Regions from separate parts of the Streptomyces sp. NPDC054770 genome, predicted to be linked through region 1. Evidence: predicted binding sites of a transcription regulator. Region 1 holds the regulator's gene; the other holds the start of a gene.
What was found. Region 1 encodes HrcA, which represses chaperone genes, less so after heat shock. Its sites were predicted from a motif close to TTNGCACTCNGNNNNNCNGAGTGCNAA; they were not measured.
Positions count from the first base shown of each region.

Region 1 (6,492 bases):
ACCGGGCTGGAACTGCCCCGTCGGCCGCTCCTCCCCACGCAGCTTCGCCAGCTCCCTCAGCAGCCTCTCCTGCTCCGGGTCCAACTTGGTCGGCGTCGTCACCTCGACATGCACGATCAGGTCACCCCGGCCACCACCCCGCAGATGCGTGACCCCCCGCCCGTGCAGCGGAATCGACTGCCCGGACTGCGTACCCGGCCGGATGTCGACCTCCTCCAGCCCGTCCAGCGTCTCCAGCGGCACCTTCGTACCGAGCGACGCCGCCGTCATCGGAATCGTCACCGTGCAGTGCAGATCGTCCCCGCGCCGCTGGAACGTGGAGTGCGGCAGCTCATGGATCTCGACGTACAGGTCACCGGCCGGACCGCCACCCGGCCCGACCTCGCCCTCACCGGCGAGCTGGATCCGCGTGCCGTTGTCGACACCCGCAGGGATCTTCACGGTCAGCGTCCGTCGCGACCGCACCCGCCCGTCGCCCGCGCACTCGGGGCACGGCGTCGGCACGACCGTCCCGAACCCCTGGCACTGCGGACACGGCCGCGAGGTCATGACCTGCCCGAGGAAGGACCGCGTCACCTGCGAGACCTCACCACGGCCCCGGCACATGTCACACGTCTGGGCGGACGTGCCCGGCGCCGCGCCCTCACCGTTACAGGTGTTGCAGACGATCGCCGTGTCGACCTGGATGTCCTTGGTCGTACCGAAGGCCGCCTCGTCGAGCTCGACCTCGATCCGGATCATCGCGTCCTGGCCGCGCCGCGTACGCGACCTCGGCCCGCGCTGGGACGCCGTACCGAAGAACGCGTCCATGATGTCGGAGAAGTTCCCGAAGCCACCGGCCCCGAAGCCCCCGGCCCCCGCGCCGCCGCTCTGCGAGAGCGGATCGCCGCCGAGGTCGTAGACCTGCTTCTTCTGCGGGTCCGACAGCACCTCGTAAGCGGCGTTGATCTCCTTGAACCGCTCCTGGGTCTTCGGATCCGGGTTGACGTCCGGGTGCAGCTCGCGCGCGAGCCGACGGAAGGCCTTCTTGATCTCTTCCTGCGACGCGTCGCGGCGCACGCCGAGAACGGCGTAGTAGTCCGTGGCCACTTACGACTCCGCCAGGATCTGTCCGACGTACCGTGCCACCGCTCGTACCGCTCCCATCGTTCCCGGGTAATCCATGCGGGTCGGTCCGACCACGCCGAGTTTGGCGACTGCCTCGCCGCCCGAACCGTAGCCGACCGACACCACGGACGTTGAGTTGAGTCCCTCGTAGGCGTTCTCGTGACCGATGCGTACGGTCATGCCCGAATCCCCCGCCTCGCCCAGGAGTTTGAGGAGAACGACATGTTCCTCCAGGGCCTCCAGGACGGGCCGGATCATGAGGGGAAAGTCATGCCCGAAGCGGGTGAGATTGGCGGTGCCGCCGATCATCAGCCGCTCCTCGTTCTCCTCGACGAGTGTCTCCAGCAGGGTGGAGAGCACCGCCGAGACCGCGCCGCGGTCCTCGACCTCGAAGGCTTCCGGCAGATCCTCCACCAGCCGGGGCACGTCCGAGAACCGGCGCCCCGCGACCCGGCTGTTCAGCCGCGCCCGCAGATCCGCCAGAGACGTCTCCCCGAAGGGCGCCGGGCAGTCGACCATCCGCTGCTCGACCCGCCCGGTGTCGGTGATCAGCACCAGCATCAGCCGGGCCGGAGCCAGCGACAGCAGTTCCACATGCCGCACGGTCGACCGCGTCAGCGACGGATACTGCACGACCGCCACCTGCCGCGTCAGCTGCGCCAGCAGCCGGACGGTCCGCGCCACCACGTCGTCGAGATCGACGGCGCCGTCGAGGAAGTTCTGGATGGCCCGCCGCTCGGGCGCGCTCATCGGTTTGACACCGGCCAGCTTGTCGACGAACAGCCGGTAGCCCTTGTCGGTGGGGATCCGCCCCGCGCTGGTGTGCGGCTGGGCGATGTATCCCTCGTCCTCCAGGGCGGCCATGTCGTTGCGCACGGTCGCCGGGGAGACCCCGAGGTTGTGCCGCTCGGTCAGCGCCTTCGAACCCACCGGTTCCTCGGTGCCGACATAGTCCTGGACGATGGCGCGCAACACCTGAAGCCTGCGTTCACTCAGCATCTCTCGCGCCACACCTCCAGAAAGTCGTCCCCGTGGCCTTTCGGGTCCTTCGGGTCTTTCGTCTGGCACTCGGCGAACGCGAGTGCCAGCATCCCCGGCCCAGTGTACGGCCGTGGGGTACTGACTGGGCAAGGTCGGTCAGGACCCATGGCGTTCTACGGCTAGCGTCGCGGCATGACGGTGACTTGGGAAGAGCTGGGCTGGGAGCAGCTGGCCGAGGGGGTCGGCCGGTGCCGGCTGCCGGGCTGGGACTGCACGGCGGGTCTGGTCCTGGGCGTGGGCACGGCCCTGATGGTGGACGCCGGGTCGAGCCTGGCGGAGGGCGCACGGTTGCGCGCGGAGGCGCAGGCGCTGGCCGACCGCCGTGTGACCCATCTCGCGTTCACCCATCCGCACTTCGACCACGTCTTCGGGGCGGCCGCCTTCGCGGGCGCGGACCTGTACGCGGCGGTGGGCACGGACGCCGTCTTCGCCCTCGACCGGGAGGAACTGCGTCTGGACGCGATCCGCAACGGTCTGCCGGCGCCGGAGGCCGAGGAGGCGGCGGACGCCCTCCCGCTCCCCCGCCACCTGGTCTCCGGCGAGTGGACCCTCGACCTCGGCGACGGCCGCCAGGCCCTGCTGGCGAATGTGGGCCCCGGCCACACCCCCCACGATCTCGCGGTCCTGGTCCCCGGCGACCCGGAGGTGGTGTTCTGCGGCGACCTGGTGGAGGAGTCCGGCGACCCGCAGGCCGGCCCCGACGCCGTACCGTCCCGGTGGCCCGCGGCCCTGGACCGCCTGCTCGCCCTGGGCGGCGATCGCGCCCGGTACGTGCCCGGTCACGGAGCGGTGGTGGACGCGGCCTTCGTACGGGCGCAACGCGACGCCCTGGCGGCCCGCTTCGGCGTGTCGTAGGCACACCGGATCGGCTTCTCCTATCGTCATCCGAATGCGCCAGTACTCCGCCGACCTCACCCCGCCGTGGAAGAAGCCGAAGCCGGTGCCCGAGGTGGCCGCCGAACCCGGTCTGGTGGTCGAGGAGCCCGGTACCGGTTTCTGCGGCGCGGTGATCCGCTGCGAGGCGGGCACGGTCACCCTGGAGGACCGCTTCGGCAAGCACCGCGTCTTCCCGCTGGAGCCGCGCGGCTTCCTCCTGGAGGGCCGGGCCGTCACCCTCGTACGCCCCGCGTCCGCGGGGCCGGTGCGCCCCTCCCGTACCGCCTCCGGTTCGGTCGCCGTCCCCGGCGCACGCGCGCGTGTCGCCCGCGCGGGCCGCATCTACGTGGAGGGCCGGCACGACGCGGAACTGGTCGAGAAGGTCTGGGGCGACGACCTGCGCATCGAGGGCGTGGTGGTGGAGTACCTGGAGGGCGTCGACGACCTCCCCGCCATCGTCGCCGAGTTCGCCCCCGGACCCGACGCCCGCCTAGGCGTCCTCGTCGACCACCTGCTCCCCGGCACCAAGGAGTGGCGCATCGCCCAGTCGGTCACCAGCGACCACGCCCTGGTCGTCGGCCACCCGTACATCGACATCTGGGAGGCGGTGAAGCCGTCGTCCCTGGGCATCGAGGCGTGGCCCCGCGTCCCGCACGGGCAGGACTGGAAGACGGGGGTGTGCCGCGCGCTGGGCTGGCCGTCGGAGAACACGGGCGCGGTGTGGCAGGCGATCCTGGCGCGGGTGGGCTCTTACAAGGACCTGGAGCCGGAGCTGCTGGGGCGGGTGGAGGAGCTGATCGACTTTGTCACGGGAGCCGGTGACGCCTGACCCCGGTGAGAGTCCCGAATTCGCTCGTGTCCAGCTCGGCGCCGAGCAATTCGAGCAGCACCGGATCGCCGAACTTCGTAATCCACTGACCTCGGTAGTCGGCTTGGTCTCCTTCACCCACGGGGTCGGACAGCAAGACGCAGTGCGCCATGATCGGATCGATGATCAGGTAAGCAGGGATTTTGCCTGCCGCATAGATGGACCGCTTGATCCCGTAGTACCGGTCGACGCTCGTCTTCGAGACCACCTCGACCACCAAGGTGACCGATTGGGACGGCACCAGATTGCCTGAGGCTGGAGCCACCCCCCGTTCCAGCACCACTAGGTCCGGAATAGGCTCACTGGCCTCATCAATGATGTCCAGATCCGTCGTCTGGAGACGTTCCCAGCGCTTGCGCGGGATCTGGTCCTGCACTTCCGTCACGATCCGGTTGTGCACCAGGTCGGGAGCGGCCATCATCACGATTTCCCCCGGAGGAGCTCAACCTTGATGCCCTCGGGAGGCTCGAACCCCTCGAAGAACTTGGTCATCCCGCGCTCGTCCACAGCGGTCATCTCCGTGGCCCTCCGGTTTCTGCCGCCGTCAACTACGGCAGCAGCGTACGAAGCAGATTACGGACCGAACCGGCGTTCCGCACCGATCCACTCCCCCGAGTGATCAGTCCACCAGATCCCGCACCACCGCATCCGCCAGCAACCGCCCCCGCAACGTCAGCACGGCCCGCCCCTCCTCGTACGGCCCGACTTCCAGCAGCCCCTCCCCCAGCGCCCGCCGCGAGGCCTTCAGCCCCTCCTCCTTCAAAAGCCCCAGCGGCACCCCCTCCCGCAGCCGCAGCTCCAGCAGGATCCGCTCCACCCGCCGGTCCTCGTCCGACAGGACCTCCCGCCCGGCCCCCGGCGACCGCCCGGACGCCAGCGCCGCCGCGTACGCCCCCGGGTGTTTCACGTTCCACCAGCGCACGCCCCCCACATGCGAGTGCGCGCCCGGCCCGGCACCCCACCAGTCCGCGCCCCGCCAGTACAGCTCGTTGTGCAGGCAGCGGCCCGCCTCGGAGGTGGCCCAGTTCGACACCTCGTACCAGTCGAAACCCGCCCCCGCCAGCACCGAGTCGGCGATCAGGTAGCGGTCGGCGTGGACGTCGTCGTCGGTCATCGGGACCTCGCCGCGGCGGATCCGGCGGGCCAGCTGGGTGCCCTCCTCGACGATCAGCGCGTACGCCGACACGTGGTCGGGACCGGCCCCGATCGCCGCGTCCAGGGAGGCCCGCCAGTCGTCGTCGGACTCGCCCGGGGTGCCGTAGATCAGGTCGAGGTTCACGTGCTCGAAGCCGGCCGCGCGGGCCTCGGCGACGCATGCCTCGGGGCGCCCGGGGGTGTGCGTCCGGTCGAGCACCCGCAGCACGTGCTGCCGGGCGCTCTGCATGCCGAAGGAGATCCGGTTGAAGCCGCCCTCCCGCAGCGCCGCAAGATACGCGGGGTCGACGGACTCCGGGTTCGCCTCCGTCGTGACCTCCGCGTCGGCCGCGAGCCCGAACTCGTCACGGATCGCGTGCAGCATCCGTACCAGATCGGCGGCGGCCAGCAGCGTCGGCGTACCGCCGCCCACGAACACCGTGCGCACCTCGCGCGGGTCGTCACCGAGGACCTTCCGCGCCAGCCTGATCTCGTCGATCAACGTGTCCGCGTAGTTGTCGCGGGAGGCGAGGACACCGCCGGTGCCGCGCAGCTCGGTCGCCGTGTACGTGTTGAAGTCGCAGTAGCCGCAGCGGGTCGCGCAGTAGGGGACGTGCAGGTAGAACCCGAGGGGGCGGGCGGCAGCACCGGCGAGCGCGGACGCGGGGAGCGTGCCGTCGTCGGGGACGGGCTCGCCGTCGGGAAGTGCGGAAGGCATGTCCCCCATTGTCCCGTACCGATTTCTTGTACGGCCTCGGTCACTCCGCCTGGAGCACCAGCAGCGCCAGGTCGTCCTCCGGCTGTCCGCCGCCGAACTCGTGGACGAGCCGCCTGATGCGTTCGGCGATCAGGTCGGCGCTGAGCCCCGCGCAGCCGGCGAACGCCCGCGCGAGCCCGTCGCCGTCGTCGAACTGGCGGCTGCCGGAGCGGCGCTCGGTGACCCCGTCGGTCACGCACAGCAGGCTGTCGCCGGGCCCGAGCTCGATCGTCTCGCTGGTGTACGTCTCGTCCTCGACGACCCCGAGGAGGGTCTGCGGGTGGGCGGCGGTACGGACCTCCCCGTCCGGGCCGAGGACCAGCGGCAGCGGGTGCCCCGCGGAGGCGAGGGTGCAGCGGATGCCGCCGCCGTCGAGGGGCGCGAGTTCGCCGTACAGGAGGGAGAGAAACCGGGTCTGCGGGCCGTCTCCGGGCGGCATCGTGCGGCCGCCGGCGGCGACCAGGGCGCGGGCGGCGGCGTCGGCGGCCTCGGTGGCGTCGTCGAGGAGGAGCTGGTTGAGCCGGTCGAGGACGTCGGCGACCCGGTAGCCCTCGCGGGCGAGGAGCCGCAGCCAGGGCCGGGCCAGGCCGATCACGACGGCGGCCTCGGGGCCCTTGCCCTGGACGTCGCCGACCGCGAAGCACCAGCGGCCGTCACCGGCCGGGAAGAGGTCGTAGAAGTCGCCGCTGGGGCCGCCCTTGTCGCAGGG
Region 1 is NZ_JBSHBL010000112.1:141-6,632, forward strand. It holds gene dnaJ (molecular chaperone DnaJ) at 1-1,089, opposite strand, end outside; gene hrcA (heat-inducible transcriptional repressor HrcA) at 1,090-2,106, opposite strand; gene ACWGKQ_RS47660 (MBL fold metallo-hydrolase) at 2,281-3,003, shown strand; gene ACWGKQ_RS47665 (DUF3097 domain-containing protein) at 3,038-3,853, shown strand; partial or broken gene ACWGKQ_RS47670 (Uma2 family endonuclease) at 3,831-4,408, opposite strand; gene hemW (radical SAM family heme chaperone HemW) at 4,512-5,744, opposite strand; gene ACWGKQ_RS47680 (SpoIIE family protein phosphatase) at 5,785-6,492, opposite strand, start outside.

Region 2 (6,492 bases), on a different contig from region 1:
TTGGGCCATGACAACGGCTCTGATTACGGGATCGACCGCGGGGATCGGTGCCGCGTTCGCGCGGCGGCTGGCGGCTGACGGGCACAACCTCGTCCTGGTGGCGCGGGACACCAAACGGCTGCGCGAGCAGGCGACCGAGCTGCACGACCGGCACGGCATCGAGGCGGAGGTGCTCACCGCCGACCTCGCCGAGGACACCGGCATCGAGTCGGTCGCCGCGCGCCTGAGTGATCGCAAGAACCCGGTCGACCTGCTGGTCAACAACGCCGGCTTCGGCAACAAGGGCCGTTTCCTCGATGTGCCGATGGCCGACGAGCTGCGCATGCTCAAGGTGCACTGCGAGGCGGTGCTGCGGCTGACGGCGGCGGCGGCCGAGGCGATGCGGGAGCGCGGTCGCGGCGGTGTGGTCAACGTGGCGTCGGTGGCGGCCTTCGTGCCGCGCGGGACGTACGGCGCCTCCAAGGCGTGGGTCGTGCAGTTCACCCAGGGCGCGGCGCGTGATCTCGCGGGCAGCGGGGTCCGGCTGATGGCGCTGGCGCCCGGGTTCGTCCGTACCGAGTTCCATCAGCGGGCCGGGATGGGCACGGACAACATCCCGGGCTGGCTGTGGCTGGACGCCGACAAACTGGTCTCGGCCGCGCTGGACGACCTCGCGCGCGGGAAGACGCTGTCGATCCCCGATCCCCGCTACAAGGTGCTGACGGGCCTGGCGAAGGTGGCGCCGCGCGGGCTGCTGGGCGGCATCAGCTCGAAGACGGGCCGCAAGTACGGGCCGCAGTAGCCCACCCCCCACGTCGGGACATACCGGGACACACCGGAACGGGGCCGGTGAGACGATGGTGTCGTTCGGTCGCGCCCGCAGGGGGGCCGGAGGCGGTGTCATGACGTTCGTGCAGCTCATCGAGTGCAGGACCAGACGGTTCGACGAGATGGACCGGCTGATGGACAGGTGGGTCGAGCAGACCAAGGGGAAGCGGACGGCGACGCACACGCTGGTCGGCAGGGACCGCACCGACGCGGAGCACGTCGTGGAGATCGTGGAGTTCCCGTCGTACGAGGAGGCGATGCGGAACTCGCGTCTCCCGGAGACCGACAAGGTGTTCCACGAGCTGCTGGCGCTCTGCGAGGGGACGCCGACCTTCACCGATCTGGACGTGGTGCGCGACGAGCCGTCGTACGCCGGCACCGCGCGCCGGTTCTTCGAGACGATCTCCGCGGCCGGCCCGCTGGCTCCGCTGGACGGGCTGCTCACCGAGGACTACCACGACCACGATCCGGTCGAGGGCCAGGACGCCATCGGCATGGACGCGATGCGGCGCAAGCTGGAGATGTGGCGCGGGGCCTTCGACTTCACGTTCCTCGTCGAGGACCAGATCACCCAGGGCGACCGGGTGTGCACCAGGTGGCTGTGGACGGGGGTGCAGAAGGCGGCGTTCCTGGGGCTGCCAAACACCGGCCGGCAGGTCACCATGGCCGGGACGACGATCCACCGCTTCGACGCCGGCGGGAAGATGGCGGAGGGCTGGCTGCAGTACGACCGGATGGGACTGCTGACACAGCTCGGTGCGCTGGACGGGCTGGAGAACTAGGCCGACCATCGAAGTACCCGCGAGGGGCGAAGCCCCCGCTCCCGGCGGACGACCGGGAACGGGGGCTTCCTCAGAGACTGCTTCCGCAGAAACTGACGCCTCGGAGACTGGTGCCTCGGAGACTGGTGCCTAGTGCGAGTGGCCGTGGGAGTGGCCCGCGGCGGCGGCCTCTTCCTCTTCCTTCTTCTCGACGACCAGGGTCTCGGTCGTCAGGAGCAGGGAGGCGATGGAGGCGGCGTTCTCCAGGGCGGAGCGGGTGACCTTGACCGGGTCGATGACGCCGGCCTTGACCAGGTCGCCGTACTCGCCGGTGGCGGCGTTGAAGCCCTGGCCCTTCTCGAGCTCGGCGACCTTGGAGGTGATGACGTAGCCCTCCAGGCCGGCGTTCTCGGCGATCCAGCGCAGCGGCTCGACGACCGCGCGGCGCACGACGGCGACACCGGTGGCCTCGTCGCCGGTCTTGCCGAGGCCGCCCTCCAGCACCTTGGCGGCGTGGACGAGCGCGGAGCCACCACCGGAGACGATGCCCTCCTCGACCGCGGCGCGGGTCGCGGAGATGGCGTCCTCCAGACGGTGCTTCTTCTCCTTCAGCTCCACCTCGGTGGCGGCGCCGACCTTGATCACGCACACGCCGCCGGCCAGCTTCGCGAGGCGCTCCTGGAGCTTCTCGCGGTCCCAGTCGGAGTCGGTGTTCTCGATCTCGGCCTTGATCTGGGCCACACGGCCGGTGACGGCCGCGGAGTCGCCGGCGCCGTCGACGACCGTGGTGTCGTCCTTGGTGACGGTGACACGGCGGGCGGAGCCGAGCACGTCCAGGCCGACCTGGTCGAGCTTGAGGCCGACCTCCTCGGAGACGACCGTGCCGCCGGTGAGGGTCGCCAGGTCCTCCAGCATCGCCTTGCGGCGGTCACCGAAGCCGGGCGCCTTGACCGCGACCGCGTTGAAGGTGCCGCGGATCTTGTTGACGACGAGGGTGGAGAGGGCCTCGCCCTCGACGTCCTCGGCGATGATCAGCAGCGGCTTGGAGGCACCCGCCTGGATGACCTTCTCCAGCAGCGGGAGCAGGTCGGCGATGGAGGAGATCTTGCCCTGGTTGATGAGGATGTAGGGGTCCTCCAGGACGGCCTCCATGCGCTCCTGGTCCGTCACGAAGTACGGCGACAGGTAGCCCTTGTCGAAGGCCATGCCCTCGGTGAAGTCCAGCTCCAGGCCGAAGGTGTTGGACTCCTCGACGGTGATGACACCGTCCTTGCCGACCTTGTCCATCGCCTCGGCGATGAGCTCGCCGACCTGCGTGTCCTGCGCGGACAGCGCGGCGACGGCGGCGATGTCGGCCTTGTCGTCGATCGGACGGGCCGAGGCGAGCAGCTCGTCGGAGACGGCGGCCACGGCGGCGTCGATGCCCTTCTTCAGGGCGGCCGGGGAGGCACCCGCGGCGACGTTCTTCAGGCCCTCGCGGACCAGCGCCTGGGCCAGCACGGTGGCGGTGGTCGTACCGTCACCCGCGATGTCGTTGGTCTTGGTCGCCACCTCCTTCACCAGCTGGGCGCCGAGGTTCTCGTACGGGTCGTCGAGCTCGACCTCGCGGGCGATCGTGACACCGTCGTTGGTGATGGTGGGGGCGCCGAACTTCTTGTCGATGACGACGTTGCGGCCCTTGGGGCCGATCGTCACCTTCACCGTGTCGGCAAGCTTGTTGACGCCGCGCTCGAGGGCGCGACGGGCGTCCTCGTCGAACTTCAGGATCTTCGCCATGGGAGCGGTTCAGCCCTCTCGGAAAACGTGGGTGAAACGAACCGCGCCCCTGACGCCCGGCTTCATAAGGTCGCGGGGGCCAGGGGCGCAGCTCAAAGCAGAATGTGCTTGAGGTGAATTACTTCTCGATGATCGCGAGCACGTCGCGAGCCGAGAGGACGAGGTACTCGTCGCCGTTGTACTTCACCTCGGTGCCGCCGTACTTGCTGTACAGAACGACGTCGCCGACCTTGACGTCGAGCGGCAGGCGCTCGCCGTTCTCGAAACGGCCCGGGCCCACGGCGAGGACGGCGCCCTCCTGGGGCTTCTCCTTCGCGGTGTCCGGGATGACCAGGCCGGAGGCCGTGGTCTGCTCGGCGTCGAGCGGCTGGACCACGATGCGGTCCTCAAGCGGCTTGATGGCAACCTTGGAGCTGGCGGTCGTCACGATCCGACCTCCCCCTTCGGAGATCTCACGGGGTTAACTGTCTGAGGTGGCGACCAGGTGGATCCGTCGTCGCGGGTGCCGGACCTGCCCGTCGCGTTGTTGGCACTCTCATCTGCCGAGTGCCAGAGCCGAGACTATGACCGCGATTAGCACTCGGTCAAGCGGAGTGCCAATTGCGACCGGCGCGGCGCCGGAATCGCCCCCTTCGGGTGTTACAGCGCGGCGGCGGCGTACATCTCCCACACCAGGATCTCGGCGGGGCCGGTGGCCGTCACCCGGTGCCCGCCGGCGGCCGTGAAACGCGCGGCGTCACCCTCGCCGAGCACTCCGACACCCTCCAGGTCCACGGTGCCGCGGGTGACGAACAGGTGCAGGTAGGGAGCCTCGGGCAGGGTCACCCGCCCGCCGGGGCGCAGCCGTGCCGCGTACAGCGCGGCGTACCGGTTCCGGATCCGGATGGCGCTCGCGTCCTTGTGCCGGTCCATGCCGGACGCCACCGTGACCAGCCCGCCGGAGAGCAGTTCGGCGTCGATCTCCAGTTGTTCGTAGCCCGGGGTGACACCGGCCTCGTCGGGGACGACCCACATCTGGACGAAGTGCACGGGGTCGGCGGGGGGCCGGCCGGCGTCCCGGTAGCTGTCGTTCTTCTCCGAGTGCAGGATGCCGGTGCCGGCGCTCATCCGCTGGGCCAGGCCCGGGTAGATCACCCCGGAGTGGCCGCCGGAGTCCTGATGGACCAGCGAGCCCTGGAGCACCCAGGTGACGATCTCCATGTCCCGGTGCGGGTGGGTCTCGAAGCCCGTCCCGGGCTGCACCAGGTCCTCGTTGTGGACCAGCAGCACCCCGTGGTGCGTGTTGGCCGGGTCCGGCCGGTGCGTGCCGAGGGAGAACGAGTGCTTCGAGTCGAGCCAGGACAGCCGGCTCTCGAGCCGCGCGTCACCGCGCCGCACCTCCACACCGGGTGCCAGTAGTGCGCCCATGCCGTGCCTCCCGCTCCACACAAGGATCTGATAACGTGAATATTCAAGTTATCACGCGTTCAACTATCCTGTAAGAGCCAGCTATGGGCACCGTAGATCACTTGAGCATTGAAGTTCGCAGTCCTGCCGGACTAGAGGTAGTCCTCAAGACGACCCACCGTCAGCCCGCTCGCCTGCACCCGGCGCAGCAGCCGGGCGGTGCGCTCCCTGAGGGTCGGGCCGAGGGCCTCGTCGGGGCCCACCAGGACGATGTCACCGGGGCGGAGCCGCTTGTCCCCGCCGCGGTAGGTGATGCCGTCGGGGGTCATCGCCGCCCGCCACAGGACCACCGCCGTGACCCCGCAGTCGGCGGCCGCGCGCAGGGTGGTGGTGTCGTAGGTGCCGTAGGGCGGACGGAAGAGGCGGGGGCGGATGCCGAAGCGCGACTTCAGCTTCTCCTGCTGGCCGCAGATCTCCGCGCGCTGGCCGGCGTACGGCAGCCCGGGCATGGCCGGGTGGTCGAGGGTGTGGTTCTGGACGCTCGCGCCGACCGACTGCAGGCGGGCGAAGTGGCCGTAGCCGGGGCCGACCACGCTGTCCGTGAGGAACATGCTCACCGGCAGGCGCAGTTCGCGGACCATGTCGACGAAGCGGGGGTCCTTCTCGGCGCCGTCGTCGTAGGTGAGGAAGACGACCCGGTCGGACGTGGGGATGTGGTCGACGACCGGCGGCAGGGCGGCGCGGAAGGACAGCGGGTGCAGCGGCGGGCGGGGCGCCGGGGAGAGGGGCGCGGCCAGGCCCCACCGGCGGTACGGCGGCAGGCCGGTGGGGCCGTGCGGGTGCACCCGGTCGGCCGCCTTCCTGCCGAGCCGTTCGATGGGGTCGACGGACGGGGCGCAGGCCGACACGGGCAGGACGGCGGCCAGGAGGGCGGCGGCCAGGACAGCGGCCGTCGCCCTCGGTCGGCTCACAGGTAGTCCTCCAGGCGCGCCACCGCGTAGCCGTCGCGGGTGACCTTGTTCAGAAAGCGGCGCATGTCGTCGACCATGGTGCCGTCCCAGTCGTTGCGGCCCCGGAAGTGCGTGAGGACGATGTCACCGGGGTGCAGTCCGCGGTCCCACTCGCGGTACTCCCAGTGGTCGACGAACACCTCCTCGTCCCAGATCGGCGCGTACTTGATGCCGCAGGACTTGGCGGCGCGCAGGGTGTCGCCGTTGTAGTTGCCGTAGGGCGGGCGGAAGACCGTCGGCGCCCTGCCGAACTGCTTCCTCATGATCTCCTGCATGCCGCAGATCTCGTGCTTCTGCTCGTCGTAGGTCAGCCCCGGCAGGTAGGGGTGGGTGAGGGTGTGGTTGTTGAGGGTGTGGCCCTCGGCCTGCATCCGGCGGAAGTAGCCGTAGTCGTCCTTGACCAGGTAGTTGCTGAGGAACGCGGTGTACGGGATCTGCAGCTGGCTCATCATCCGCAGGAAGTCGGGGTCCTTCTCGGCGCCGTCGTCGATGGTGAGGAAGACGACCTTCTTCCTGGTCGGGATCGTGGTGAAGACCGGGGGCAGGTCGTCCTCCACCTGGCCGTCCACCTCGAAGCCGTCGCGAGCGGTGATCCTCGGCTTGTGCGCCGGCGGGGCCGGGGGCCGCAGCGGGACCGCGTCCAGCCCCCAGCGCCTGGCGGCGGCGACCAGGTCGGCGTGGGAGTCGGGGGCGGCGGCCCGGTGGGCCTGCTGGCCCGCGGCGGGGCGGACCTCGGCCTCGTCCCCCGGCCC
Region 2 is NZ_JBSHBL010000004.1:227,226-233,717, forward strand. It holds gene ACWGKQ_RS06405 (SDR family NAD(P)-dependent oxidoreductase) at 8-781, shown strand; gene ACWGKQ_RS06410 (ester cyclase) at 882-1,589, shown strand; gene groL (chaperonin GroEL) at 1,719-3,344, opposite strand; gene groES (co-chaperone GroES) at 3,463-3,771, opposite strand; gene ACWGKQ_RS06425 (pirin family protein) at 3,984-4,751, opposite strand; gene ACWGKQ_RS06430 (polysaccharide deacetylase family protein) at 4,883-5,701, opposite strand; gene ACWGKQ_RS06435 (polysaccharide deacetylase family protein) at 5,698-6,492, opposite strand, start outside.
Region 2: a site for HrcA is predicted at 3,918-3,944, ahead of groES (co-chaperone GroES). Genes of this name have one in related genera too.